DNA from 2 places in the Pseudoalteromonas sp. APC 3355 genome. Region 1 is predicted to be linked to the other one. Evidence: predicted binding sites of a transcription regulator. Region 1 holds the regulator's gene; the other holds the start of a gene.
The links. The regulator LexA, encoded in region 1, represses DNA repair genes until DNA is damaged. The targets are predictions, from matches to a motif close to TACTGTATNNNNATACAGTA.
Positions count from the first base shown of each region.

Region 2: dinB (DNA polymerase IV) is a predicted target of LexA. The motif match lies at 2,981-3,000, and genes of this name have one in related genera.

Region 1 covers NZ_JASDDB010000018.1:8,453-24,022, forward strand. The annotation lists gene QMA08_RS18255 (hypothetical protein) at 1-98, opposite strand, end outside; gene QMA08_RS18260 (S41 family peptidase) at 98-1,705, opposite strand; gene QMA08_RS18265 (endonuclease) at 1,808-2,461, opposite strand; gene QMA08_RS18270 (DnaJ C-terminal domain-containing protein) at 2,693-3,661, shown strand; gene QMA08_RS18275 (chaperone modulator CbpM) at 3,661-3,981, shown strand; gene QMA08_RS18280 (hypothetical protein) at 4,044-4,769, opposite strand; gene QMA08_RS18285 (hypothetical protein) at 5,083-5,463, shown strand; gene QMA08_RS18290 (PaaI family thioesterase) at 5,464-5,904, opposite strand; gene lexA (transcriptional repressor LexA) at 6,072-6,689, shown strand; gene coxB (cytochrome c oxidase subunit II) at 7,173-8,315, shown strand; gene ctaD (cytochrome c oxidase subunit I) at 8,315-9,907, shown strand; gene QMA08_RS18310 (cytochrome c oxidase assembly protein) at 9,907-10,437, shown strand; gene QMA08_RS18315 (cytochrome c oxidase subunit 3) at 10,473-11,348, shown strand; gene QMA08_RS20320 (DUF2909 family protein) at 11,251-11,559, opposite strand; gene QMA08_RS18325 (SURF1 family protein) at 11,574-12,314, shown strand; gene QMA08_RS18330 (hypothetical protein) at 12,304-12,798, shown strand; gene QMA08_RS18335 (COX15/CtaA family protein) at 12,827-13,816, shown strand; gene cyoE (heme o synthase) at 13,829-14,758, shown strand; gene QMA08_RS18345 (SCO family protein) at 14,755-15,372, shown strand; gene QMA08_RS18350 (STAS domain-containing protein) at 15,524-15,570, shown strand, end outside.
Region 2 covers NZ_JASDDB010000002.1:172,684-188,253, reverse strand. The annotation lists gene QMA08_RS04130 (methyl-accepting chemotaxis protein) at 1-194, shown strand, start outside; gene QMA08_RS04125 (leucyl aminopeptidase family protein) at 266-1,786, opposite strand; gene dinB (DNA polymerase IV) at 1,916-2,968, opposite strand; gene QMA08_RS04115 (thioesterase family protein) at 3,699-4,127, shown strand; gene QMA08_RS04110 (aldo/keto reductase) at 4,146-5,198, shown strand; gene QMA08_RS04105 (ABC transporter substrate-binding protein) at 5,316-6,239, shown strand; gene QMA08_RS04100 (fumarylacetoacetate hydrolase family protein) at 6,190-6,810, opposite strand; gene QMA08_RS04095 (hybrid sensor histidine kinase/response regulator) at 7,058-9,025, opposite strand; gene QMA08_RS04090 (response regulator) at 9,036-9,497, opposite strand; gene QMA08_RS04085 (sensor histidine kinase) at 9,498-10,982, opposite strand; gene QMA08_RS04080 (histidine kinase) at 11,021-11,230, opposite strand; gene QMA08_RS04075 (sigma-54 dependent transcriptional regulator) at 11,245-12,585, opposite strand; gene QMA08_RS04070 (NUDIX hydrolase) at 12,820-13,335, shown strand; gene QMA08_RS04065 (NAD-dependent succinate-semialdehyde dehydrogenase) at 13,553-14,929, shown strand; gene QMA08_RS04060 (hypothetical protein) at 15,088-15,435, opposite strand.

The DNA of each region.
Region 1 (15,570 bases):
ACGCTCGTTAATATAGCGGGTTTAGCGGGCTCACTATTTACACTTTGGCATCCTCCCAAAGCGAATAAGGTAGCTAATGGGAGTAATAATTTAGCCATTACCTTTCCTCACTCAGTGTTGGCCAAGTTAAGTCCATATTACGCTGGGTAAATTGCTCAGGCATATTTAAAGGAATGAGAGATTCACGAGAGCTTGAAAAATTAGCTGGCTCTGCTTTTGCAGCAGCCGTTCTAATTGGACAACTGCCATTTTCAACATGAAACAATGCGGTGGCTAAAACGGCCTCGTCACTGTCGCCTAACTGATGATCAAAGTCGTCCTCAATTTCACAACCTTGAACATCAGCATCAAATTGTGGAGTAGGGGTTGGTGTAAAACCCGCAGCGTATTCGCCAAATCCTTTGCTATTTACGCCACTAAATTGAATAGTGTAATAGGTTGTTGCGCAGTTATGAGTTGGGGTAAAGCCATAGGGCTTACCGCAGGTTGTGTCGCCAATTAAAATAACTTCTGCGTCTATACCTTTTAAACCATTAATAAAAGCTTCTGATGCCGAACAGGTGCCTGATGTGCTTAATACATAAACCTTTGATAGGTTTAAATCAGGTAGGTTTTCACCTGTGCTAAAAAAAGTAGAGTAATCTATTTCTTCATCAATAAATGGAAAAGGTGAATCAACGGGTTGTTTATCGTTTTGTTGAGTTTGATAATAAAAGCGGTTGTTAACGTTGGCATTACCGGCAACCATATAAGCCAATTGTGCTGACAGTGCTAATAAACCACCACCGTTATATCTAAAGTCGATTACAAGCTCATCAATACCATCGGTTTTAAACTTATTTACTGCATCAATAAGCCCTTCTTGGGCAATGCTTATATGGCTATTAAATTGCATGTAACCCACGCTTGAACCATTTGCGGTTGTAATCGTTTTAACATTTTGAACTGGTGTTTGTTCAATATTGCCAGCGGTTACATTAAATGTTTTTTCGGCACCATCGTTACTGCGTACAACAATAGTATGTGAGTCGCCGTTAGTAGGACTAAATAAACCTTCGTTAAGCGTATCTACACCCGACTGTGTATTGGTATTAATGCTAACACCGTCAACTGAAAGTACAGTATCACCACGTTGAAAGCCTATTTGGCTTGCAGGTGAATCATCTTCAAGATAAGCGACGCGTAAAATACGGTCGGCTGTATCGCCAATAAACGCCCAATTTATACCGTAACCAGAAGTAACGCCCGATTGCGCTTCTTGGAAGTAATCTTCAGTAGGTTCTGAAAAATGAAAGTTATCTTTTTTTGCACCTGAGTCGGTAAGCTGCTCTGTTTTTAATTGGGCAAAATAATCGGCTACTGTGGCAAAGCTTTCAGGATCGTTATCGGCAATCTCATCATACCAAAGGTAGGTTTCGTCGCTCCAAGAGCGAAGCCAGAGTTTTTCGTAAAGGGCAGAACCGGCTTGATCTGGGTAAGGCTCGTTGTTATTAAAGGGATCATTACCCGTACGCGGGGTTTCGCAAAAGTTTTTTAAATCGTTAGAGGGTTCAAATACACCCGCAGTCCATGTTGGACTGCTACTAACAGGTGTTGTAACTACAGGGGCTGAGTCGATACCGCTACCGCCGCCGCCACAACCGGTCAAAGCAAAGCCCGCAAATGCAGTGAAAATGGCAAGCGAGGTTTTATTTTTTTTAAACATAGGTAAGGGCTTTTTTTTGTAAATAAGTTGTTTAAAATATTACAACACTCGCTCGTTTATTCAACATTTATAACTTTGATTTATGTAAATGAGTGTTAAAGCTTAGAGCTTGCTCGCACTACTTGTATCTGCGAATGCTTGCTTTTTCCACGCATTAAATAACTTTTGCTGTTTATCAGAGATTTTTAAACCGTATGTTTTCTGCATGTAAGCGTAAGTGTCGGCTATACGTTTACGTGCATAGACAGGCGGTTCAACTACACGTTGCTTAAAGTTTACTTTTACTTCGCAGCGACCATACTGTGTGGCGTTTTCGCTAAGCATGCCAAAACGATAATTAGAGCGATCGGCATTAATTTCGCCAATAGCTGGCGCTAAGTTATTTATATCAGCTTCCATTTTTCTAAATTTAGCACTTACTTTACGGCAGTTTTTACGTCCGCCATCTTGCCAACATTGTAGCTGATGACCAAATTCCCACGCCGGAACAATATGTTCCCACTCAATGCGTAGTGCTCGCACATTTACTTTGCCTGAGCGGGTAAGTGTATTTCGAGGAATGTAACCACAGTTAGAAGGATCAGGAATGAGTTTTTTGCCTTCTTTTTTAATATCACAGCCGCAGTAAATGCTTTTGGCGTTGTCAGGTAGGGTTTTAATTAAATGTCTTTTAGCCGTTGAAAAACGGGTAAATTGTTCGGCTGATACCGAAACGCACACACAACAAGCCAATAAGGCCAGAATAAATCGAGTCATATCCATCACAAATGTGAACTACAGGAATAGGCAGTTTAAAGCCTTGAAGATAAAAGATAAAGTTAACTTAAGGCCTACGCTTATATTAATAAAAAGTGCCTGATTAATTTTTTACTCAAAGTTATTTTCACTATTCATTTATTTCTTACTATTTATCGTATTTTAACCACACAAGGTTACCCGTTAAGGAGTATGCTTAAAGCTTACTCAATATGAGGATTTGGATTGCAAATGAAATTTGTTGATTATTATGCAGTGCTTGGAATATCGCCTGATGCAGATGATAAAGCGGTTAAAGTAGCTTATAAAAAGTTAGCCAGAAAATATCACCCAGATGTAAGCAAAGAGCCTCAAGCAGAAGATAAGTTTAAAGAAATAGCAGAAGCTTACGAAGTCATCCATAACAAAGAAGAACGCACTAAATACGACGAGTTACGTCGTCACCAACAAAATCGTGCTCGTCAACAGCAAGGCCATTATGGTGGTAACAATGCCTCTTCGCAAAGTAATTATCAGCAAAGCGATCCTCAAACCGACCAAGAGTTTTCTGACTTTATTAATTCAATGTTTGGCGGAGCTGGTGGATTCGATCGTTCCGGGCAGAGCAGAAGTAACGCCGCTCGCGCGCAAAAAGGACAAGATGTGGAAATAGAGTTCCCAATTTTTCTTGAAGAGACTTTAGTTGATACCGTGAAGCCTGTTGAGTTTATGTTACCGCAGCGAGACAGCAGTGGCCGTGTCACTGAAATTAAAAAATCACTTAAAGTGAAAATTCCTGCAGGCTCAGTAAATGGCGAACGAATTCGACTAAAAGGGCAAGGCGGATTAGGGTCAGCGAATGGGCAAAATGGCGACTTGTATTTACAAATTAGTTTAGTGCCTCACCCATTATTTGATGTTGAGGGTCATAACCTAAATATAGTTGTCCCTCTTGCACCATGGGAAGCGGCTCTTGGTACAAAGCTAAATTTACCTACGTTGACAGGAAAAATCCAATTAACTATTCCTTCTAATAGTCAGTCTGGTCAACGCTTGCGTATTAAAGGTAAGGGATTAATGAGTAAAAAAGCTAAAGGTGATTTATTTGCTGTGCTTAAAATTGTTAATCCAACATCTGTTGATGATACCAGTAAAAAACTTTGGGAAGAATTAGCCGAAAAAGCTCACTTTAATCCCCGTAATAACTGGAGCAAGCCATAATGCAAATTATCGTGACACAAAAGGACGATTTACTTACTAGCAAAGAGCTATGTTTGAGTAGTGATATTAGCGAAGCAATTTTATATGAGCTAGTTGAGCATAATATTGCGGTTCCAATTGAGGGGGAGCATGTTACACAGTGGCAATTTACGGTATCTGCAGTGACCTTAGTTAAAAAAGCGGCCCGTATCCAACATGACTTTTCGTTAGATTGGTCGGCAATAGCTTTAGTTTTACAATTACTGGATGAGCGTGATGAGTTGATTTTCGAAAACGAAATGTTAAAGCGACATTTGAGTCGATTTAAGCACTTGGAATAAAATAAGCACTAGGCTTATTTACTCTTTGATAAGTGGGCGCTAGCTCTCAAAAACCAATATGACTACTTTGATTTATTCTTATTTTTAATTCGGATAAATCGTTTTAGTCGTATATTTTGTATAAGTAGTAATATTCCACTTAAACAAAAAAGTACACTGGTTGCTGAAAAGCTAATAAGCAGTGGATTATTAAAATTCTCTCGCTCATCGTAATCCATAATATGTAACATCCAAAAAAAGTCGAATATTCGCCATAGCGTGCTGCGAACGGTGACAACTTTGCCGTTATTTTCTGACAAGTACAGTGTTGTGTTAAAAGTGTCGTCAAATTGGACCTGCCAAACATTGGTTTTATATCCGACTTCCCGCGTACCTTGCTTTAGTAGTACAACGCTTGTTACTTGAGCGTCAATAAGTAAGTGTGCTTTAGCATTTGCGGTAATTTGTATTTTAGTTGGCGGTTCAAATGGTCGGCCTGTTATGCCATTGAAGCTTTGCTGCTCGTTATTACTAAAGAAAGTAATAAGTGGTGTAGTTAAGAAGTTCTCAAAAATTATTTGTGTTGGATTAACCACCTGAGAGGCAATATCGTCAAGGGAGGCAACATAATCAGCCTGCGTAAATGGGTTATTAAGAGTACGTGTTGCAAGATGCTCCCCATGAACTTTATCAAGAGGGATTGCACTCATAATTAAACCACCTAGTAACCATGCTAAAATTTGTAGTGCTAATAAATAACCTAACCATTTATGTAACTTGCGAGCATGTTTAAATATTTTTTTATTCATGTTTTAGTCTTATTATTTTTAGAGGCTAGTTTATTACATTAATGGGATAAGTTACTGCGACATTTTGTCGCAGTTTGTACTATAGCTTACTGTAATCATTTAAAAATAAAAAAGATTACACTTAAATCCCTAACATGACTTATCTGTTTAATTGAGCTGGATGTTTGATATCCAGCTAGCTTTAAATGCTAAAAAATACTTAAAAGCTGCGAAATATCCATATAAAGTGGTTAATAGAGCATAGTTGATTTGGTATAACGGTAAAACTGCGTTAAAGTTTGCAATGAAATTATTAGAGGATAAATACGAAACGATGTCGGAAATTCAATTTTTAAATGTAGATCTTGAGCTTGAATCAAAGCAAGATATTAGTTTGCTAGTGGCGGACTTGAAAAAAGTCGCGACGATTTTACATTATGACAAAGACGAATACCGTCAACTAGCGCGTATTGAAGCTACAGGTGAGGTGAGCACACCTGATAAAGCCATAAACCATATATGTGAGCTTATTGAATCGTGTTCGCGTAACGCGCTAAAGCAATGGTTAAGCTGTTCACGTAGAACGTTTGATATTGGTTTTGAATCAGGGACTTCTCCTAAGTGCTTTAATCAAGCCTTAGATGCAGATACATTATTGCGTATATCTGCGATTGGTGCGGGTATGGAAATTACCATTTACCCAATCGAAAAGTAACTATCTTCGCTCTACGACTGCTGCGGTCATTTTTGATACGCAGCACAGCTCATTGCGGCTATTTGTAATTTTTATTTCCCACACTGAACTACGTTTGCCAATATGAAATGCTCTAGCCGTGGCTGTTAAAGTGCCGTTGCGAGATGCTTTTAAATGACTTGCGCTAATCTCCTGCCCTACACAGTAAAATTTAGTAAAATCGACAACAAAGTTAGCGGCATAGCTGGCAACTGTTTCGGCAAGTACAACGTTAGCACCGCCGTGAACCATGCCCATTGGGTTATGATGTTCAGGAATTGCCGGCATTGTGGCAACCAAATAATCATCGCCAATTTCTGTGACTTCTATCCCCATAGTTTTCATTAATGTTCCTTGGCCATTAATGCCTTGCTCTAACTGCTTGCACAGCTCTAAGGTGATGGGCTGGTACCAAATACTCATAATGTCTCCTTTGCATTTTTAATCATTTATAAACTTAGCTTTAGTTATATCCTTGAAATGTACACAAGTGAAATTACTTTAGCTATTTTAAGGCTTAATTTAAATTTGCGATTTTTATTTAACTGTATATACTCACAGTTAAATGTACTGTATGGAAAACCAGTTGTATGCGACCATTAACGAACCGCCAAGCTCAAATACTCGAACTAATTAAAGTTTTTATTAAAGACACTGGTATGCCCCCTACACGTGCTGAAATAGCGCAAACATTAGGTTTTAAAAGTGCCAATGCTGCTGAAGAACATTTAAAAGCACTTGCTAAAAAAGGCGCAATTAAAATGAAACCAGGTGCAAGCCGTGGTATCCAATTAATTGAAGAAGAAGAGCCAGAACAATTAGGTTTACCGCTTATAGGGCGTGTTGCTGCTGGTTCACCTATTTTGGCGCAAGAGCACGTTGAAAGTCACTGCAAAATCGATCCATTAATGTTTAAACCGGCTGCAGATTTTTTACTACGCGTTAACGGTATGAGCATGAAAGATATTGGTATTATGGATGGTGATTTACTTGCTGTACATCGTACTCAAACCGCTGAAAATGGACAAGTTGTTGTTGCTCGCCTAGACGAAGACGTAACTGTAAAACGTCTTGAGAAAGCGGGTCGTAAAGTATTACTTCATGCTGAAAACGACGATTTTGACTCTATTGAAGTAGATCTTGAGAATGAGTCTTTTAATATTGAAGGCTTAGCCGTTGGCGTTATAAGAAACGCTGATTGGATGTGACTTGAAAAATAGCTTTTAAACAAGCAGTTTTATAAATGCGTACTAATTAGTACGCATTTTTGTTTTAAAATTTGTACTAAAAATAGGGCGTAAACAGCCCACTGACTATTTAAGCTGTAAACTTTTTTGCACTTATATTTTCCCCCTCCGAATGCGTTAAACCCCTTTGTTTTGCTCATATTTTGAACTTCCTGTCGCCCAGTTGATTACCGATTTTTTATTAATTATTCAATATCACCTGATTGTTTTTTATACTAAAACTTGCTTGTTGTTCGTTTTTTAGCTAATTGTTAATGTGCTGAGCTAATAATAACTCACAGCTTTTTAGTTTTGAGAACACACAATATACACAAACCCGTTGTTGGCGCAGCAAAACCAATCAATATTAAATGAGATTGACTAAAAAAATAAAAATAACGAATTGGCGTTTAAGCCGTATGCCTCTTCGCTTTGCATTCGCAATAGCATCAAAGGAGCCGTCACATGGGTAAACTGACCTCTACCTTGTGGCTTATATTATGTGTTTTTTCGCACCCAGTTTTGGCTAACAGCCAATACAATATGCGCAAAGGCGTAACCGATATAAGCAATAATGTATATCAGCTGCACATGACCATATTTATAATATGTTGTGTGATTGGGGTGATAGTGTTCGCAATTATGTTCTGGGCACTTATTCATCACCGTAAATCTAAAGGGGCTGTACCTGCCCAATTTCACGAAAGCACTAAAGTAGAAATACTTTGGACTGCAATTCCGTTTGTTATTTTAATTGCTATGGCAGTACCAGCCACTAAAACCCTAATTGCAATGGAAGATGCCAGCAAAGCTGATCTCACTATTAAAATTACGGGTTCGCAATGGAAATGGCATTATGAATATATGGGCGAAGATGTAGAGTTCTACTCTATTTTATCTACCCCGCAAGATGAAATCGCGAATCTTGCAGATAAAAATCCTAACTACTTACTTGAGGTTGATAAGCCTCTTGTACTGCCAATAAATCAAAAAGTACGATTTTTAATGACTTCTGACGATGTTATTCACTCTTGGTGGGTACCTGATTTTGCAGTTAAAAAAGATGCGAACCCCGGCTTTATAAACGAAACATGGACGAACATAAACGAAGAAGGTACTTACCGAGGACAATGTGCTGAGTTGTGTGGTAAAGACCATGGCTTTATGCCCGTTGTGGTGGTCGCTAAATCTGAAGCTGATTTTAAAACATGGCTTGCAGATGCAAAGCAGGCTAAACAAAAAGCAGCATTAGCAGATGCCGCATTACTTGATAAAACCCTCCCAAAAGAAGAATTAATGACTTTAGGCGAACAAGTATATATGGCTAATTGTGCTGCATGTCATCAACCTACTGGCATGGGGTTACCGGGCGTATTTCCTGCACTTAAAGGCAGCCCGATAGTGCTTGGCGATATAAAAGATCACATTGATGTAGTTATCCATGGACGACCCGGTACGGCAATGCAAGCTTTTGCCAAGCAGTTATCTATAAAGCAATTAGCTGCGGTTATTACTTATAAACGTAATGCGTGGGGTAATGATACGGGTGATGTTATTCAACCGAGTCAAATACAGACAGCACTTGATGCCAAAGTGGAGGCGAACTAATGAGTAGCATAGTAGAACAACCTAACGCCAATGAAGCTCATCATGCTCATCACCCAGCTAAAGGTTTTAAACGCTGGCTTTACACAACTAATCATAAAGATATAGGTAGTTTATATTTAATTTTTTCGCTGACCATGTTCTTAATTGGTGGCGCAATGGCTATGGTGATCAGGGCTGAATTATTTCAACCAGGTTTACAGTTGGTCGATCCTCACTTTTTTAATCAAATGACCACAGTGCATGGTTTAATTATGGTTTTTGGTGCGGTTATGCCGGCCTTTACAGGCCTTGCTAACTGGATGATACCACTCATGATTGGCGCGCCAGATATGGCATTGCCAAGAATGAATAACTGGAGCTTTTGGATTTTACCGTTTGCGTTTTTAATCCTATTGGCATCGTTATTTATGCCTGGTGGGGGTCCTGCATTTGGTTGGACTTTTTATGCACCACTGTCCACAACATACAGTAATGATAATACTGCATTGTTTGTATTTGCCGTACATATTATGGGAATTAGCTCGATAATGGGCGCAATCAATGTGATTGTAACCATAGTGAACTTACGTGCCCCCTGCATGACATGGATGAAGTTGCCCTTATTTGTATGGACGTGGTTAATTACTGCCTTTTTATTAATAGCCGTAATGCCAGTGCTTGCAGGGGCTGTCACTATGGTACTTACCGATAAGTATTTTGCGACCAGCTTTTTTGATGCCGCAGGCGGTGGCGACCCGGTGATGTTCCAACACATTTTTTGGTTTTTTGGTCACCCTGAAGTATACATAATGATTCTTCCTGCCTTTGGCATTATATCGACCATAGTGCCTACCTTTTCTCGTAAAAAACTTTTTGGTTATGCATCAATGGTCTACGCCACATCCTCAATTGCGCTACTTAGCTTTATTGTTTGGGCGCATCATATGTTTACCACTGGGATGCCGGTCGCTGGCGAGTTGTTTTTTATGTACGCGACCATGCTTATATCGGTACCTACAGGAGTAAAAGTATTTAATTGGGTTGCCACAATGTGGAAAGGCTCAATAACTTTTGAAGTGCCAATGCTTTTTAGTATTGCGTTTATTGTGCTGTTTACCTTGGGTGGTTTTTCGGGATTGATGCTGGCAATTACACCTGCTGACTTTCAATATCACGATACTTATTTTGTAGTGGCGCACTTTCATTATGTATTAGTAACAGGGGCTGTATTTTCGATAATGGCAGGGGCTTATTACTGGCTGCCCAAGTGGACGGGCAATATGTTTAATATCACATTGGCTAAATGGCATTTTTGGCTATCGCTGGTGAGCGTGAACGTACTGTTTTTTCCTATGCATTTTGTAGGGCTTGCTGGTATGCCGCGTCGAATTCCCGATTACGCTCTTCAATTTGCCGACTTTAACGCAATCATAAGTATTGGTGGGTTTGCCTTTGGTTTATCGCAATTGTTGTTTGTAGCTGTGGTAATTAAATGCGCGCGTGGCGGTGATAAAGTGCCTGCAAAAGTATGGGAAGGAGCAGAAGGGCTTGAGTGGGAAGTTGACTCTCCAGCGCCATATCATACTTTTTCTACGCCGCCGGTAATTAAGTAATGACACACGCACCGCTACTCAAACGTTTGGTACTTATTTGCATAGGCATGTTTGCCTTTGCCTTTGCTTTAGTACCTTTGTATGACGTGTTTTGTGATGTAACAGGGCTTAATGGAAAGCCTTCGCTTGAGCAAGCAGAGCAAAGTACACAAATAGTACAAAACCGAGAAGTCGGCGTTAGCTTTACTACTCACGCACAAAGTGGTGCACCGTTTGAAGTTAAATCAAAAGAATACAGTGTAGTGGTAAAACCCGGTGCAATGCGTGAGGTAATGTTTAGCGCTAAAAATAACAGCAATCTGGATAAAGTAATGCAGGCTGTACCATCAGTCTCACCAGGTAAAGCGGCAAAGTATTTACATAAAATAGCTTGTTTTTGCTTTGATCAGCAACCTCTAAAAGCAGGGGAAGAACTTGAATTTAAATTACTTTTTTATGTTGATACCGCATTGCCAAGCGACATTGAAGAATTAACTTTATCTTATACCGTATTTGATATTAGTGAACAGCTGGTGGCAAGTAATAACTAGCTTTTTAAACTAGTGTGAAACTAGGAGTAAATAAAATGAATCAAGAATATGAGCATTATTACGTACCTGAGCAAAGTCCGTGGCCTATTGTAGGTGCTGTTGCATTGTTTTTTATTGCAGTAGGGGCAGGCTTAACAGTTATGAGTGTAGGTAAAGAAAGTGGTAGCGGGGTTTATCTGCTTTATGCCGGTATTGCTGTACTTGTGTATATGTTGTTTAGCTGGTTTAAAAATGTAATTAGTGAGTCGGACCAAGGTTTGTACTCAGCACAAATGGATCGCTCTTTTAGACAAGGTATGAGCTGGTTTATTTTTTCTGAAGTTATGTTTTTTATGGCCTTTTTTGGTGCGCTTTTTTATGCACGGGTATTGTCGGTACCTTGGCTTGGAGGCGCAGGCAATAATGCAATGACTAACGAGGTATTATGGCCTACTTTTGAAGCCGTTTGGCCGCTAGTTTCAACACCTGCTGGCGAAACTACTCAAGCTATGGGCTGGCAAGGCTTACCACTTATAAATACCTTAATACTGCTTACTTCCTCAATTACTTTACATTTTGCCCACGTAGCGATGGAAAACAATAAACGCACTCCACTTAAGGTTTTTTTAGGCGCTACTATTTTATTGGGCGTTTGCTTTTTAGGGCTGCAAGTTGAGGAGTACATGCATGCATATAATGACCTTAATCTAACGCTAGATGCGGGCATTTACGGTAATACGTTCTTTTTATTGACTGGTTTTCATGGCATGCATGTAACGCTAGGAACCGTACTTTTATTTGTAATATTTTTACGGATATTAAAAGGGCACTTTACTAAAGATAAGCACTTTGCTTTTCAAGCAGCTGCTTGGTATTGGCACTTTGTAGATGTGGTGTGGCTGTGTTTGTTTGTATTTGTATATGTGCTGTAGCGTTTATTGGCGAATTATTTGCTTTAATAAAACCAAGTTTAAGCGCTGCAATAACAACAACTAAAACAACGACCGAAAACAATACGCGACGACCTAAAAAGTGAGACATAGGTCGTCCCTCTGTTTTCCCTGACACCATAATAAACAATGCTCTAAATAAGTTAAAAAGTATAAATATTAACAACAGTACGATAATAATTTTAATAATCACTGAGTTGACCCTTTATGCAGTTAGTTTTATGGCACAAACAAAAGCTTAGCTCACTAATCACACTTTGTATGGTTGTGGTTGTTGTACTTGTGTGTGTGCGATTAGGGTTTTGGCAGTTGGAGCGAGGTGAGCAAAAGCAGCAACAACTAACCGCCATTGCTAAGCAACAGACTCGTGGTGTGATGAGCTGGTCTCAATTACTTAACCTGCCTGATAGCTGGAACAAAACTGGTGTATTGGTTGAGTTAAAAGGGCGGTTTGTACAAAACCAATATTGGCTTTTAGATAATCAAGTTTATAACGGGCAAGTAGGGTACGACTTACTTGCTTTAATAAAGCCAGAAAGCGAAGAAAAAGTGATTTTAGTTAATTTAGGATGGGTAAAAGCGCCTATATCTAGAGATACACTGCCAAAGGTTGCTCTGCCTACAGGTGTTTTTATTCTTAAAGCGCAAATAAAAGAAAATAACTTAAGTAGCTTTACGCTTGAAGATAAAACTACAAATAACGACTTACCTACAAGAATCCAATCTATCGACTTGAATATGCTGAGCACCCAAAGCCAGCAATCATTAATTAATTTTATGGCTTACAGACAAGGTACTGGTGATGAGATTGCAACACCTCATTATGAGGCCGTTGTTATGAGCCCTCAAAAGCATAATGCCTACGCTGTGCAATGGTTTTTAATTGCTGTTGCATGTGCTGTTGTGGCTATTTTTGCGAGTAAAAAAAGGACACATAATGAAAAATAATCCCCTTTTGTTGTTTGTGGGCTGCTGCGCAATCCCATTGGTTTTGGCATATGGCGCTTTAAAGTTTGATTGGTTGCCTACTGCAATTACTAATAATGGTGAGTTTTTAAGCCAAGAAATAAAACTTAAAAATTGGCCGCAAAATAATCCCAAACAATGGACTATCGCACTTAATTATTCAAACGAATGTAACACCCCATGCAGCGAACAGCTCAATGCACTTAATAACTTATATGTGGCACTTGGTAAAAACCAAGGCAAGGTTGATATGGCTGTAATGGGAAGCCCCGACAATAAAAATCTACCATGGAAAATTATTACCGAACAACAGAGTTTAAATCCTGCAAGTTTATATTTAATTGATCATATGGGGTTAGTGGTACTTGAATATCCCTTTAAGGTCGAGCCACAAGAAAACCGTTTAGTACAAAAAGGGTTATTAAAAGATCTAAAAAAATTACTTAACTATTCTCGTTCTAGCTAATTAAGTTGAGCTTAAGGTGGAGTATCTGATGTATAAAAATTATAAAAAATTAGTATTAATAACAGGATTACTCGCTTTGATTGTAGTTGCTTTAGGTGCGTACACCCGCTTAAGTGATGCAGGTTTAGGGTGCCCCGATTGGCCTGGTTGTTATGGCTTTTTAACGGTACCTAAGCATGAGGCTGACATAGCCTTAGCAACTCAAAGCTACCCCGATATGATGTTCGAAACCGCAAAAGCGTGGAAAGAAATGATTCATCGCTATTTTGCAGGTGCTTTAGGCTTACTTATTTTAGGTTTATTTGTGTTGGCTTTTTTAAAACGCCAATATCCAACTACGCCAGTTAAATTGCCTTTGGCTTTACTTCTACTAGTGGTGTTTCAGGCAGCCCTTGGTATGTGGACAGTAACCATGAACCTTCAGCCGCTTATTGTAATGGGCCACTTATTAGGGGGCTTTAGTATTTTGTCACTTATAACGCTTTTATATTTACGGCTAACCGCAAAACCTATTATGGGTGGTGATAGCGGCGCAAAACGCTATTTTGGTTTAAGTTTAGTAGCGCTCAGTGTATTGATTATCCAAATTGCACTTGGTGGTTGGCTGGCTGCAAATTACGCCGCTCCTCATTGTAGTGGTTTGCCATTGTGTAATTACGCACAACCGTTTTCATTGAGTAGCGTATTTCAATTACCACTTGAGCACAGTAATTATGAATTTGGTGTGTTATCGCAGCAAGCGCGTATGTCTATTCATTTATTACACCGCATTTGGGCACTGGTTACTTGCATCGTCCTGGCGCTAATTATGTGGAAAATATACAGCCAAGCGTACTCTAAAAAAATTAAAAATTGCGTGGTGAGCGTATTACTTACCCTGCTTTGCCAAATTAGCTTAGGGCTTATTTTAGTACATTGGCATATTCCGTTGGGAGTTGCACTGGCGCATAACTTGATGGCTGCCATACTATTATTAAGTATGGTTAGGTTGTGTTATTACCTAAAATCACGCACATAAAGGGTAAATATAATGGCACTTATAATTGATAAAAAAATACTGCTACCCGTTAATACTCAATCGCTAATTTCGCGTACTCATAATTTGCTGCAAGACTACTTAGCAATTAGTAAATTTAAAGTGGTAGCCATGCTGGTACTAACAGCTTGGGTTGGTTTAGCGCTGGCTCCTGATGTAGGGCGAGGTATGGCTGTACAGTTTATTAGCTTGTTAGGTATAGGACTACTTTCTGCTGCTGCAGCGGTTATTAATCATGTGGTTGATAGTGAGATAGACTCAAAAATGGCAAGGACTCGTCATCGTCCTGTGGCTAAAGGGCGCTTAAGTAAAACACATGCGCTTAGTTTTGCAGCTGTTATTGGGGTTGCTGGTTTTATTATGCTAATGGTGTGGGCTAATACCTTAACCGCTATATTAACGTTATTTGCATTGGTAGGTTATGCATTTGTTTATACATCATTTTTAAAGCGTGCTACACCGCAAAATATTGTTATAGGTGGGTTGGCTGGCGCAATGCCTCCATTATTAGGTTGGGTGTCAGAAACAAACCAAATGGCAGCAGCCCCTTGGTTACTTGTAATGATAATATTTACCTGGACTCCGCCACACTTTTGGGCGCTGGCTATAGCACGAAAAAGTGATTACGAACGCGCTAAAATCCCTATGTTACCAGTAACCCATGGAATCGACTTTTGTAAAACGTGCGTCGTTGCCTACTCTGTTTTACTCGCTGTTGTTTGCGTATTACCTTATTTAATCGGTATGTCTGGATTAATATATTTAATAGGTGCGTGTGTATTAAATGCAGTGTTTATATATAAAGCCGTCAAATTAAAAATTGCTGGAAATGATGAGACTGCAATGGACTTATTTCGTTTTTCGATTATTCATTTAATGGTACTCTTTGTAATCTTATTTATAGATAAATGGCTCCCTTTATGAAGCAGTTATGGCTTGGATTAATTGTTATTTTAGTTTTGTTTTTATCGGCATGTTCAAACGAAAATAGTCCGCCAGATGTAGATGCATTAGTTTACGAAAATGCAAAGCCACTGTCTGATTTTACGTTAAACGATCAGCGCGGCGAATTAGTGACTAAGCAACAATTTTTAGGACAGTGGAATTTAGTATTTTTAGGCTACACAAGCTGCCCAGATATTTGTCCATTAACACTAGCTAAGTTAAATGCTGTTTATAAAAACTTACAGGCAGATTATCCGCTACAAATTTGGTTTTTATCGGTTGATCCAAAACGCGATACACCAGCTAAACGAAAGCAATATATAGATTACTTTAATCCTGACTTTTTAGCTGTATCAGGGGAACATAAACACCTTTTTCCTGTTGTTAGAGAGCTTGGTTTAATTTACGCGATTAGCGATAGTAGTGAATCAGAATATGCAGTTGATCATAGTGCTTCGGTCGCTATGGTTGATCAAAATGGAGCCGTTAGAGCTATTTTTAAACCAGAATTTAAACAAGGTAGTGTGCCATTAATTAACGCGACGATTTTAACGCAAGAGTTTAAAAAAATAGCCGATTACTACAAAAACTAGTTTTTACTTTTTACCAATTTGAAAGGAGCTTTAGGCTCCTTTTTTTGTTTTTTAACGACGATTTAAATTTAATTAAGCATTTTATGGCAATTTTAATAACTAGGGCTAAGCTTTTGTTATGAATTGAATTGACAGGGAATGCACCTACAAAATGCTAAAACTTCCGAGCGAACTTGCTATTACGCAAGTTGAAACACT
Region 2 (15,570 bases), on a different contig from region 1:
TGAACAGCCAAATAGCACGTGCCACAGAGCAACAAACGCAAGCTGCCGACGAGGTTAATTTGCGTATTAATGAGCTATCTCAATCAACTGAGCAATCATTAAATAATACTAAGCAGCTTACCGATGCCAGTGATAACCTTAAACAAAGTAGCGAAGGTCTTTCGAGCGTAGTTAATCGTTTTAAATTAGATTAATCGATAGCGTTCTCATAAAATGCAAAAGCCCTGAATTAACAGGGCTTTTTTATTACATGTAAGTTTTTAGCTTACAAACAATAACGTGCAAACAAGCTCGTTACTGATGCAGCTGTTGGCTTACCATGCTGCCAATCACCGCCTTCAACACCGCTACCTGCTATATCCATATGAACATAAGGTAGAGGCTGTGCAGAGTCGTTACCGTGCTTATCAAGCCCACCAACAATAGCCATAAACGCCATAGGGAACTGATGTCCACGAGCAGTAACGGCAGATGCTGCGTTATTGCTAGATAAAACATCGTCAGCTAGCGTACGTGGTTTAATAAAGTCGTAGTCTTCACGGCGTGAACGCGATACTTCAGCGCCATCGGCCCACAAATCTCCAAGGTCAGCTATTTGACGTGAGACACCAGCACTACGAGCTGGACCATTTTCAACATACGCACCGTAAGGACCCATTGCACGTGCCGCATGACCCGTTAATGTAGCTACAGTAAATAACGTTGGATTAATCTCACCTTTAGCTAAATCTTTCATTTCGCTAAGCAGGTCGCCCATTGCTAAACGCCCTTCTGCATCGGTATTACCAATACGTACACGAACACCTTCACGGCTAGTAATAATTTCATCTGGCACAAAACAATCTGAGCCAATAGAGTTGCGAACAACAGCTAAGTACGATACCACTTTAACGCCTTTAGGCTGATAATCAGCAACGGCTTTCATAAAGCCCGCAACAGAAGCTGCGCCGCCTTTATCACGACTCATGCCTGCCATATGGCCGCCTACTTTTAAATCTGCACCGCCTGTATCGTATACAAGGCCCTTACCTACAAACATAAGTGTGCGAGTAATTTCGCCCTCTGGTACATATTCAAGCTTAACAACACGTGGGTGATGGCGCTCAACTGCATACGATGCGCGAGCAACTGTACTTAGCATTGGGTAATTTTTATCAATAGCTGCAATATCATCAATTACGTCAACTGCAATGTTTGAGCCTTTAAACAATTCAACGCAGTAATCAGCAAAACGTGGAGGAGCCATACGCTCAGGTTCAGTACCACACAGGTCACGCGCTGCATATTGGCCAGCTGCAATTGCATTAACAGCTTTAATAGTTTGCTCGCTCGCGCCAACTAAACCAATCTGTGTAATAGGTTCAATGCTTTCACCGTGATATTCACGCGCTTCTAATGGCTGCCATAAGGCTTGGCAAGCGCCTAAATAAGCAACTTCTAAAGCATGCTGATAACGGCTATCGCCATTTAAATTTGGTAAAAATAATGCAGGGTTAACACTGCCCGACGCTTTTGCTTCGTTAATTGCTAATTTAGCAGCATCAAAATAACGACGCACGTCGTCGTAATCTCTATTTAACGGACCGGTTGGCGCAAGTACAACGCGCTTGTTTTCAATTACTAATAAAGTAACTTGCTTACCGATGCGAGAATCTACGTTTGCTTGAGCTAAAATAGCATCACGTAATGAGTTATTTGGTAACTGAGAAAAGTCATTACTAATAATAATAAGCGCATCATGAGATGTGCATTCAAGGCTTGCACTAACCGCTTGAGGGTATGCCATAAATAAGGTCCTGTTAGAAAACATAAGCCCCTATTATCGTCGATTTAAATATTGAAGACCAGCAAGGAGCGATGAGCTAATCACATAACCTGCCAATAAATGGCAACTTGGAGTTACAGGCTTTACAGCTTAATCGAGAATACTAAGTTGGAAGTTTTGCTCTGGCTCGTTTTTAATGCCAACGCCTATGCCAAGTAATCTTACAGGCTGTTGTAGCCCACGCTGGTAGGCCTTAGTAAGTAGTTGAACAAATATTTCTGTATTTAGCTCGTGATATACCTGATCGGCAGAGGTCACTACAAAATTTGCAAACTTCACCTTAACACTCAATTTATTAATACGGTTTTGTAACTGCTGTTTATTAAGCCTTAAAACTAATTCCTCTAACAACCTTGGCAGCTCATCTAAGCACTCTTGCAAACTTGTTTTGTTGTACTCGTAGGTATGTTCAACACTCAGCGATTTTCTTATACGATCTGTGGATACTTTACCAACATACTCACCTGCACATTTTTGATAAAGCGACACACCAAAATTACCCACATGTTGCTGCATCCAGTTAACGCCTTTTTCACGTACATCCTTGCCGGTATATAAGCCTTTTAAATTTAGCTTTTCGAGCGTTACTTTGCCCACTCCTGGAATTTTCCCCAGCGGTAATTGCGCTAAAAAGTCATCGACCTCATCAGGCAAAACGACAAATTGACCATTCGGTTTGTTTTCGTCACTGGCTATTTTGGCAATAAATTTAATCGGTGCAATACCTGCTGATGCAGTGAGCCCTGTAGCATTGTAAATATCGGCTCTTATTTGCTGTGCAATAAGTGTGGCACTGCCTTTACATGCGGTGCTGTCTGTTACATCTAGATAGGCTTCGTCTAAAGAAAGGGGTTCAATTAAGTCTGTGTAGCGGCTAAATACTTCACGTATTTGGTTTGAAGCTTCTTTGTATACAGCCATGCGCCCTGGGACAATAACTAAATCGGGGCATAATTGTTTAGCATGATAGTTCGACATAGCCGATCGTACGCCATACTCTCTAGCTATATAGTTAGCGGTTGAGAGCACGCCTCGTCGGCTATTGCCTCCAATAGCAAGCGGTACACATGCAAGTTTTGGATTATCTCGCATTTCTACTGCTGCATAAAAGCAATCCATGTCTATGTGAATAAACTTCTTCATCACCACAACAATAACTGGTTATTTATACAGTCATTATTATTGAATCACATGCGATAAGCAAGCCTAGGGCCTGTTTATCTTTCGAGGTTAAATTTGCAGCAGTATGTTTGGTATTTAGGCAAGGCAGAGCCTATGTAGTGTGGTTATTCCCCATAAATGGGCGATAACGTAGCACAAATGCCAAACATACGCTGCCCGAAGGGTTCTGCCTAGGGGCAATTTACTCTTTGTTGCCTACATGGATGTAGGTAAGGGGCGTGAGCAGGACGCGGAAGCTTTGCTCGGTTTTTTTACTTAGCCCACTAGGTCACAAACCTTGCGCCGCGATTAAATAGCCCCTAGATTGAACAAATTTTAATCCTGAAAGGTCAACAGGCCCTAGTTAACGATTAAAAAAAGTGTTTATTATCCTCCGTTCTCTTATAACCACGTAGCCAATACATAACCTCAAATAAAAATCCTGCCAACATTAAAATGATAGCGCCAGATTCATTCCCCATCGCGTAACAGGTAAAAGAAGCTATAAAAACCAAACAAGCTAAGGACCAATTAATTATATTCTGCATATTTTTACCTTTGTGTGTTTTTGTGTTTGTCTGTGTAATTTAACTGTAGACCTAAAATTAAACAGGTACAATCATCTTATAAAAAAAACATGCCATTAATTACCTTGAGCTCGTAACACCATGTTGATAATCTAAGTACTTTGAAAATCAAGGGCCAATAAATAATGCAAACGTTTAAAGATCAGCACCCTATTCATACCGATATCACCGTAGCATGGGCTGATATGGATGCGCTACAACACGTAAATAATGTAGTGTATTTACGTTACTTTGAAATAGCCCGAATCGACTTTTTAAATAAAATAAATCTGTTCGACACAATAAGCCCAAACGGTGTGGGCCCAGTAATAAGCGAAAATAACGTTCGCTATAAACGCCCAGTAACTTTTCCCGACACACTCACTGTAGGCGTTACAATTACAGATCTTAAAACAGATCGCTTTACCATGAACTACACCGTTTACAGCCATGCGCAAAAAGCAATAACGACTACGGGTGCATCTAAAGTTGTAATGTTTGATTTTACTACAGGGCAAAAAGCCCCAATCTCCGAGCCTCTTTTATCGGCTTTAATCAGCCATGCTCAAAACTAATTTAGTTAAGGAATTTTTATGCAATACAACCCACTAGGTAGCAGTGGCGTAAACGTATCTCGAGTGTGCCTAGGGAGTATGACTTGGGGTAAACAAAATACTCAAAGCGACGCTGATGAACAAATAGCCTACGCGCTCGAGCAAGGCGTAAACTTTATTGATACAGCCGAAATGTATGCTGTGCCTCCTTCGCCAGAGACCTATGGTAAAACCGAGGAAATTATTGGCAATTGGCTATCGCGTAATCAGCAAAAGCGCAGCGAAGTGGTACTAGCTACAAAAATTGCAGGCAATGGATTATCGTGGGTACGTGATGGCGGCAATATTACTCGCCAAACAGTAATAGAAGCCGTAGATGATTCACTTAAGCGACTTCAAACAGACTACATTGATTTATATCAACTACATTGGCCAAACCGCTCTACCCCTCACTTTGGCAGACAATGGCCCGGCACTCTTAAATTTACCGACGTAAATACACAAGAGCAACAAGCTAGTATGCTTGATATTCTAGAAGGCCTTAATGAATGTGTTAAAGCAGGTAAAATTAAGCACTGCGGTTTATCTGACGATACGCCATGGGGTATAAGCCAGTTCTTAAGTTTGGCCAAAGAGCATAACTTACCGCGTATGGTATCTATTCAAAATGAGTTTAGCTTAGCGCACGCTAAAGACTGGCCGTATTTAATAGAACAATGTGTACACGAAGATATTGCCTACTTACCGTGGTCGCCTTTAGCAGCCGGTTTATTAACGGGTAAATATCTAAATGGTGCTCGCCCAGAAGGTTCTCGTTGGACCTTCATGCAGCGTAACGGTATTTTTAGAGATACACCCAATGCAGAGCAAGCCACTAAGCAGTATGTTGAGCTGGCTCATGCAAACAATATTACTCCAGCACAACTAGCCTTAGCATGGTGTAACCAAGTAGATGGCGTAACTTCTTCAATTATTGGGGCAACATCTATAGCTCAATTAAAGGAAGATATAGACGCATTTAGCATAACGCTAAACGACGAAATTCTTAGTGAGATTAACACCATATTTAGAAACCATCCGATGCCTTATTAAGCATGTATGAGTTAAAAGCAGCCTTGAATGAGGTTGCTTTTAAACTAAAATATTTGACCCTACTACAACCAACACTATACTTTTATTAAGTTTTCTTAATTCAACGAACACTTATCAATGCTGAAAAACGGATACTATGCATTTTGCTTATTAATTGTATTCAACGCGCACGCCGTTGAGCAAAAAGTACAACCTCTAGAAGAAATTATTTGGCTGCAAAGTTACACGCCCCCTTTTCATATAGCTAAAAGTGAAAGCGCACCACAAGGCGGAATTTGCGACAACCTAACCGAGCAACTCATCAGAACCATAACTGATGTAAAACATACCCGCTTAATTGTTCCTCAGCAGCGTATAAATAAATATTTAAATGAAGGAAAAAATGTATGTTTTCCGTGTGTTATTTATAAAAAAAATAATAACCAACAACTTAACTACTCAAATCCAACAACGGTATATCCCCCATTTTCAATTATCACAACTAAAGAGCTAAAGCCGCAATTAGAAGAAAAGCACGGCTCGCCTATCCACCTTATTAATTTATTAACCGACCCGCAATATGTATACGGGCAAGCAGCTGCACGTAAATTTACAACTAAAATTAATACAATTATTGAAAATACAAAACGAGATAAAGAGTCTTCGTTAAGTTGGAATAGCGAAAATGAAAGTCAGGCTGTTATAGCACGCTTGAGTCACGGCTTTTTAGACTACTCAATTGATTACCCGTTTATGGCTGATTACTTTAATAAACAAGGGGAGTATACGAATATAGAAAGTGTGCCAATTGCAGAAAATGACATTCAATTTATAAGAGGAGCAATAGGCTGTGCGGCTAACGCACCTAATAATTTTGCACAGCAAGCCCTTAAAAAAATTAACCGCGCACTAAAAGCTAATGTACTCCAATCGCCTGAGTATCAACAAAGTCAGCATAATTGGCTTAAAACTACCTTTACTGACTTTGATAAACACTACCAACAGCAAGTCATTAATTTTTACTTACTTGCCACTGATGCTCAAGCAAACACTGATCATTAGCATAAAGCGCCACTGCAAAAATACTTTTAGCTGTTACCTCACCTACGCCCGACGGTGTACCTGTCATTATTACATCACCGTCTTCTAAGCTCATAAATTCACTAATTTCTTGTAAAATTGAGTCAGGGTTGTGCAGCATAAAATGAGTATCACCTCGCTGAACCACTTCATTATTAATTTTAAGTTCAAAGGTAAAGTGCTTCATTGCATCAGTTAACGCTACAAAATCAGTTAAAATTACAGAGCCGTCGAACGCTTTAGCGCGCTCCCATGGAAGCCCTTTATTTTTTAATTTACTTTGCACAGTACGCTTAGTTAAATCAAGGCCGAGTCCAACACCTGCAAATTTTTTATTTTTAACTACAAAACATAGCTCGGTTTCATAATGCAGCGTATCGCCGTTGTGAGCTGCAAATAACGTATTAGTAATTGCGCTATTTGGCTTATTAAATAAAACCATTTGCTCTGGCGTTTCGTTATTTAGCTCTGCAATGTGTGCTGTATAATTACGCCCAACACACACTACTTTTGATGGTGTTAATTCTTCAGATACTAACTTTATTGAATGCATATAAATAATTTCTCAGTTATTGGACCTGTTGACCTTTCAGGATTAAAATTTGTTCAATCTAGGGGCTAAGTAAAAACCGAGCAACAAAGAGTAAATAGCCCCTGGGCATAACCCTTCGGGCAGCGCATGTTTGGCATTTGTGCTACGTTATCGCCTATTTATGGGGAATAACCACACTACACAGGCTCTGCCTTGCCTAAATACCAAACATACTGCTGCAAATTTAACCTCGAAAGATAAACAGGCCCTAGCTAATAAGCGTTTCAAGTAAGCTCAAATTAATAGGTTTAAGTAAAACCCGGTCAATATTTAAATCTTTTATTTCTCTAGGGTCTGGCTCTGCGCCACTTACAATCACCAAGCGTAGCTCTGGATATCGTTCATTAATTTGCTGACCTAAGTCAACGCCACGACCATCAGGTAAATGCATATCTAACAATACCTTATTAAATTGCTGATCGTGATTAAGTATTTGCAAACATTGTGCGCAGCTAGACGCAATGACGGTTTCAACGCCTAAACTTTCTAAAAGTAGTTGCGTAATTTGCGCTGCATCATGATCGTCTTCCACAAGTAAAAAGCGCTGCTTTTTCTCGGTTAAGCCATTACTACAATTTATATCTTTAGCTTGCGGTGCATGCTCTGGCGCTACCAAGTAATCTTGCAAACATTGATATAAAGCCGCGCTATCAACAGGCTTTGGTATTACATCGTTAAAACCAAGTGCAGCAAGCTCCTCATGTATGCCTTTCATCGTAGCGGCAGTGAGCGCAATTATTGGGCCTTTGTAGCCCATTTTTCTAAGCTCTATGGTAGCTTCCTTGCCGCCCATTACAGGCATATGAATATCAATAAAAATAATATCGTAAGGCGCTTTATACGCATCTGCTATGCGTACTTTTTCAAGTGCTTGCTGGCCATGTTCGGCATAATCTACGCGCGCACCACAGGTACTGATCATATGACCAACTAACATGCGTAAATCACGTAAATCATCAACCACTAACACTCGCCCATGCACTTTGCATGGAGCCGATTTACTTTGTAATTGTGGGGCACTACTAAAATTAAGTACTTGTCGTTCTACTTCGCTAATATCACCTGGATACACCGAAATCGTAAATGTAGAACCTTTGCCTATTTCAGAGTGCAAACTAATATCACCGTGCATACGCGCTAACAATTCAGCACATATTGCCAAACCTAAGCCTGCGCCACCTACAGAGCGTGATTCTACATCGGCTATTTGTTCAAAAGGCTTAAATATAAGTTCTTGTTTTTCAGGGGCAATGCCCATACCTGAATCTTTAATGCTAAAAAATAGCATTTCGCGATTATCAACCCATTGCGTCCACGCATTAACAACAATTTCGCCTTTATCGGTAAATTTAACCGCATTGTTTATTAGATTTATTAAAATTTGACGAACTCTTGTTGCATCCAGTCGTGCAACCAAAGGTAATGGCTGATGAGATTCAAAGCGCAGCGTAAGGCCCTTATCAAGCACCGATACGCGCATTAGCGTGTAAACATCGGCAAGCATGCTATCAAGGTTAACTTCGCTTAGGGTCAGCTCCAGTTTATCGGCTGCTATTTTAGATAAGTCGAGCACATCGTTTAACAAGCTCAATAAGTGTTTACCATTTCGATAAATAACACCCAATTCATTTTCAGCTTGCTGACTAAAATCGCTCTGCATTAACAGTTCGGTGTAACCTAAAATAGACGATAGAGGAGTACGTAACTCATGGCTCAAATGAGCTAAAAATCGATCTTTTGAACGGTTTTCGGCTTCAGCTTTTAAGCGCTCTACTCTCTCGCCTTCAACATCTTTACGTGCCAAAGCATAACGAATAGCACGTGCAAAGCGGCTCGAACTCATTTCTGTTTTAATTAAGTAATCTACTGCACCGGCATCAAGCGCCGCCGAGTCTAACTCGTCGTTTGACTGCCCGGTAAGCATAATAATGGGTCCGCTAAAGCCATTGGCAATTGCTTCTTTTAATACATCTAAACCATTCGATGCACCCAAGCGGTAATCAAGCAGGCAAATGTCGTGCTCATTTTTGCTAAGCGTTGCAATTGCCTGCTCTGGGGAGCTTATCCATTGAATGTTAAACGTGTGTGAATCCAATTGGTCCAGATAGTCGCAGGTGAGTATGTAATCATCTTCATCGTCTTCTACAAGCAGCAACTGAGTCACTTTATCTAACATACAATCTCCATTAATCGTTAAATGTTGTCGGTAGCTCTACAAATTCTACCCAGTATTTTCCTAGCGTTTTCATCAAATCAACCAAACCATCAAACGTTACTGGTTTTGTAATGTAAGATGCAGCACCTAAGTTATACCCTTTAACCATGTCTTCTTCTTGTTTAGACGTAGTTAATATAACAACCGGAATTCCCTTTAAGTTAGGGTTTCCTTTTATAGCTTCAAGCGCTTCACGGCCATCCATTCTAGGCATATTTAAATCAAGTAATATAAGTCCAGGACGCGGCGAAACGGCTTTGTCTTCAAACTTACCTTTACGCTCTAAATACTCAAGCAACTCAACGCCATCTTCAACAAAGTGAAGCTCGTTAAGTACACGGCTTTCAGCAAGGGCATCTTGTGTTAACAAACGATCATCTTCATCGTCGTCTGCCATTAAAATAGTAATCGGTTTTACTTTTGAATAGGGCATTTAAGCCTCTCCTTGCAATGTGAAAAGCTCAGCTTCCACAGGTAGTTTTATAATAAAGGTTGCACCTTCACCGTCTTTACTTTGGGCTGTAATTGTTCCGCCGTGGCGCTCCACAATACGCCTACATACAGAAAGGCCAATACCCGTGCCTTTATATTGTGAGCGTCCATGTAAGCGTTGAAACGGTACAAATATTTTATCGGCATAGTCTTGTGAAAAACCAATACCGTTATCTTCTATGGTAATAACTTGAAAACTTAAATGTGCATTATGATCCGCACTAAATATGTCTTCATCTTGATAACTAATTTTTATGTGTGGGTTTACGTTGGGACGCCTAAATTTAACAGCGTTCGACAACAAGTTTAAAAACAGCTGCTGCATTTGGCTTTTATCGGCCTGAATAACTGGCAAATCATCTACATCAATTTGTGCTTCAGACTCTTTTATCGCTATCTCTAAATCACTTAATATATCAGCTACAACTTCATTTAAATTCGTGTCATCAAAATCTTTACCACGCGTTGTAATTCGCGAAAACTCTAATAAGTCGTTTATTAAATTAGACATACGCTGCGCTGCATTTTTCATGCGCCCAATGTAATCCATCCCCTTTTCACCCAATTCATCTTTAAACATGGTTTCAAGACGGTCGCTAAAGGCTTGGATTTTTCTAAGAGGTTCTTGTAAATCATGGCTTGCTACAAAAGCAAACTCTTCAAGCTCTCGGTTACTACGGCTCAATTCATCTGAATATAATGTTAGCTCTTGTGTCCGCTCAGAAACCTTTATTGCTAAAGTTTCGTTTTGTTTTTCAAGCTCAAAACGATATTGTGCTGCATTTCTTAAATTAAGGCGCGTCATAATAAACATACCAATAATCAGTAACGCACTCGTTATTGCTGTTATAGCGAATGTAATTTTAGCTTCATTTTTAATCTGTGCTAATTTAGAAAAATGGCTTACTTTAAAGAGTAATTCGCGGTCTTGAATTTCATTAACATACTCTCTAATTTGCTTGTAAAGCTTTCTTCCTTTATGCGTATTTAATACATACAACGCACGTCTTTCTTTGTCATCTAGCGCAAGGTTTACAGTTTGTTTTAATTCTTTAATTTTACTATCTACAAGAACTAACAACTGGGCTATACGCTCAGCTTGACCGTCAATCTCAGAGTGAAGCGACTTGACATGTTCTGTTTGCGCTTCAATTTGGCCTACAGCATCGTAGTACGGCGTTAAATAATCAGCCTCTTCTGTCAATAAATAACCACGCTGTCCTGACTCAGCCTGCACTATGGATAGATGCAGCTTCTCAATTGCAGTGGTTAGCATGCTAGTGTTGTCTAAACTTTTTTGGGTTTGTGTTAAGCCTTGAATCGTATTCAATGCTAAAAATGCGTTGCCCACAATAATACCTAGCACAACCACCATAAATGTTGCCCAAGTGATATTCGCCTTACCTTGCTGTTTTTTCTTGCTCATTTAGCTTCCCGAATTAAAGTTTATACAACACTTAATATTTATTGAGAGTCTGATATTTTTTGCAAACTTTCGCTGCACTGTTGGCAATTATTGATAATTTTATCAAGTGCATCTAACGCTTTTTCTTTTGGCATATCGTTTTCAAGTACCAATTTAATCAGCTCAGCATTCATCGAAATACGATTTAGCGGCCCTCTTGCATCGTGTACTAATTTATTGAGTTGCTCTGTTTGGTTATCGGATGTCATGCCCTTCCTCAAATCTATTTATATTCGCCAATACCGCCATATGCATTAAGGCGGTTATAAAGTGTTTTAGTACTAATACCCAGCATTTGTGCAGCAAGCGTTTTATTACCTTGCACCTTATCAAGCGTTGCATGAATAAGTTCTTTTTCAACTTCTTCAATTGTTTGCCCTGCTGATACAGGCTTTTCGGCAGCTTGATTATTAACGCGCGAAAAAGGTGACTCTAAGTTATCAGGTAAAATAATGTCGCCAGTTTGTGGGTCGCTCATAATAAATGCACGGTGTATAGCATGGCGGAGCTCTCGCACATTACCCGGCCATTCATAGCTTTGCAGCTCTTTGAGCTGTGCGGCAGTCCAACTAAAGGCAGTGCCGTTTTCGTCATTAAGTTGATCTAAAAAGGCTTTTGCTAATAAAGGTACATCTTCTTTTCTATCGCGAAGTGGCGGTATATCAATAGGAAAAACAGCCAACCTAAAGTAAATATCTTCACGAATAACATTATTTTGTGCTAAATCGGTAAGCGAGCGGTTAGTAGCTGAAATAACACGGCAATTGGTTGGTATTTCTCTGTTACCACCTACGCGTGTTACCTTTTTAGTTTCAAGCACTCGCAGTAAATTTGGCTGCATATCAATTGGCATTTCAGTTACTTCGTCTAAAAACAAAGTACCGTTATTTGATTGCTCAAATACACCTTCTTTACGTGCAATTGCGCCTGTAAATGCGCCTTTTTCGTGGCCAAATAACTCACTACCAATTAACTCTTTTGAAAGTGCGCCACAGTTGCTAGCAACTAATGGCCCTTCGCACTGGCTTGCGTTATGAATAGCTTGAGCCACTACTTCTTTACCTGCACCACTTTCACCCATAAGCATCACGTTAGCATTTGTTTTAGCTACGCGTTCAATCATGTTGTAAAGCTTTTGCATTGGCTCAGATTCACCAATTAAACCGCCAAAGTGGCGTACAATACCGCTCGACTTTGCTTTTTTAACTGCTTTTTTAGGACCATTTAAAACGAGTTCTAAATCTTCACGTTGTAATGGTTTTAATAAATGCCCTACATTTGGCTCACACATATCAGCTAAAATACCTTTAACTGAAGGATGGCCCGAAATAAGTGTAATTTTTGGAGATTGCCCAATCGTTTTTAAGTGATCAAGTAAGTGCAAACCGCTACCATCAGGCAGCATAAAATCAAGCAGCACATGATCAAAGGTATTATTTTCAAACCATTGATGTGCTTCTTTTAAACTGGTAGCTGTGCTTATATTGTGGCCGAGGAATTCGACTATGTGGCAAACAACGTCACTAAATTCAACGTCATCATCTACTAAAAGTATGTCTAACATGATAAATCCCTATGCTTTTTTCTTATTCTACGCATCCTAGATATTAATTTAAAGGTGCGCCCAGAATCTAATTTTTAAAATAAACTTAAGCGATTAAATGCTATAAATGTTACCAACCTAATATTTACGTATGCTGAAAAAAATCGATCATAAATTATGATTAATAATTAAAATCGTTTCTATTTATAGAATGGTAGCAACTATTATTATTAAAAACCTAAAAAAGGAGACGAAATGCAGCAATTAAAAACCTTAATACATTCAGGTATTAATATTGACCAAGGCACCCAATTTACACGCTTAACAGCTCGCGCCATTGTAATTAAAAATAATAAAATACTTTTAATGTATACAAACCGTTATGAAGACTACAGCCTACCCGGCGGTGGAGTAGATGACGGCGAAAGTATTGAGCAAGGCTTAATTCGCGAACTAAGCGAGGAAACCGGTGCACAACAAATAAGTATAGTTAAAGCTTTTGGACTCTATGAAGAGTATCGCCCTTGGTATAAAGACGATTTTGATATTATTCATATTAAATCGTATTGCTTTGTATGTAATATTGCCGACGAGTTTGGCAAAGCGCAGTTAGAGCATTACGAGCAGCAAAATGGCATGACAGCCAAATGGGTTGATATTAACGACGCAATTGCACATAACGAGCGCACCATTGCTAACAGTGAAAAACAAGGGCTTTCTATTTTACGAGAAACTTACTTATTAAAGCGCATTGCAAAGGAGCTAATATAAAGCTCTGTGTTTGCCCCAGAGGGTGTTGTAAATTTTGCAACGCCCAGAATATTTTACTGCCTCGAGCACTTCAATTTTTATATTTAAAAAATACCCCCTTCAACAAAAATATAAATTTAACTAATAAAATCAGATGGATAAAAACAAAATCAACTTATGATAAAAACTGGCTCTAGCCTTGCACCTTTTAAATAACTAAATTTGTAAGGAGATAGAAATGAGTAACACAGTTAAAACGATTAATCCCGCAACTGAGCAAACCATTGAAACCTATACACTACTTTCTCAAAAGGAAGCAGAACAGGTAATCGAAAAATCTCACGAAACATATTTAAAATGGCGATTAACGTCATTCACTGAACGTGCAAAATGCCTTAATAAGTTAGCCTCACTCTTTGAAGATCAAAAAGAAGCTATTGCAAAACTCATGACCGAAGAAATGGGTAAAGTTTATGAGCAAGGCTTTCAAGAAGTTGAACTATGTGCAGGAATTTGTCGTTATACAGCCGAACAAGGCCCACAAGTACTTGCTGACGAAGAACGTGATATGGACGGCGGCCGCGCAATTATCAGCTACCAACCAACAGGTGTACTATTAGGTATTCAACCGTGGAACTTTCCGCTTTATCAGGTAATTCGCTACAGTGCTGCTAACATCATGGCGGGTAACACAACCGTATTAAAGCATGCTGGTAATGTATTTGGCATGGCTGAAAAAATAGAAGAGCTATTTAAACAAGCTGGTTTCCCAGAGTATTGCTTTAACAATTTACTTATCGACGGCAAAACAGCCAGTTCTTTAATTTCGCACAAAGCAATTAGCGGCGTAACCTTTACCGGTAGTGATGCTACAGGTAAAAAAGTAGCAGAAGAAGCAGGTAAACACGTTAAGAAAACAGTGTTAGAGCTTGGTAGTAACGACGCTTACTTAGTACTTGATGACGCAGACCTAGAGCTTGCAGTTAAAACCTGTGTAACCGGGCGCATGATCAATAACGGTGAAACGTGTGTTTCAGCTAAACGCTTTGTTGTTGTAGAGTCACTTTACGATGACTTTAAAGCGCAAATTAAAGAGCAATTTGAAGCCATGAAAATGGGCGACCCAATGGCTGATGACACAGACTTAGGTCCAATGGCACGTGAGGATCTACGCGACGGTATTCACGACCAAGTAATGGAATCAGTTAAAGCAGGTGCAAACATAGTAACGGGCGGCGAAATACCTTCGCAAACAGGCTATTACTACCCACCTACTCTACTAGATAACTTAGCCCCTGGTATGCCAGCCTACGACGACGAATTATTTGGCCCAGTAGCTTCGCTTATTAAAGCCAAAGACAACGACGATGCAATGCGCATCGCTAACGACTCTCGCTACGGTTTAGGCGGCGGTATTTTCTCTAAAGATGAGAAAAAAGCCATTGAACTAGCTAAAAAGTACTTCGACACCGGTATGATCAATATTAACGGCTACGGTTTAGCACAACCTAACCTACCGTTTGGTGGTGTTAAAGAAAGTGGCTACGGCCGAGAGCACGGCGGCTTTGGTATGCGCGAATTTGTGAATATCAAATGTATTATGATCAATAGCTAATTTAGCCTTAAATACTAGTACATTAAAAAACCTAAAAGTGGGTAACCGCTTTTAGGTTTTTTTAACTTTAAAATTAGATTACAGAAGAGCTTAGTCTTTACTAAGTTCAAACCACAAAGCAACTACACAGTAATAACTGTAAATGAGCAGTTTGCTTTTTAATAATTATCAACATACAAGAATAATATAATAAATTCAGAGGCACTAATTGCAGCTAGCTGCATTATCAGCAAAAACATAATACCAATCCCAGCCTGAGGGTCAGGTTCAATACCAAAGACAAGTACTGGCGCTAAAGTAATAGTACATAATGCAGCTATAATTCTAATAAAAATGAGCCGTTTATTTTTATAGTTTTTAGCGTTAGCTAAAAAATATAGAAGCAAATAAGGCAACAGCATAAACGCAAAGCCAATTTCAGTTGGCATCCAGTACTTAATAGCAACAGCAACTAAAGATAAAACAGCAAGCGCCTTAACTGGGTAGTACATTTTTTTATAATTCACATGCTTTCCTTTGCACGCAGTGCTTTATTAGCACCAAATAAAATATTGCCGAACAATATAAAAACTTTAACTATGCAATGCAATCTATTTCACTAGACTTAACCTGACAGGCAACAATGAGCGCTAACCGGTCGT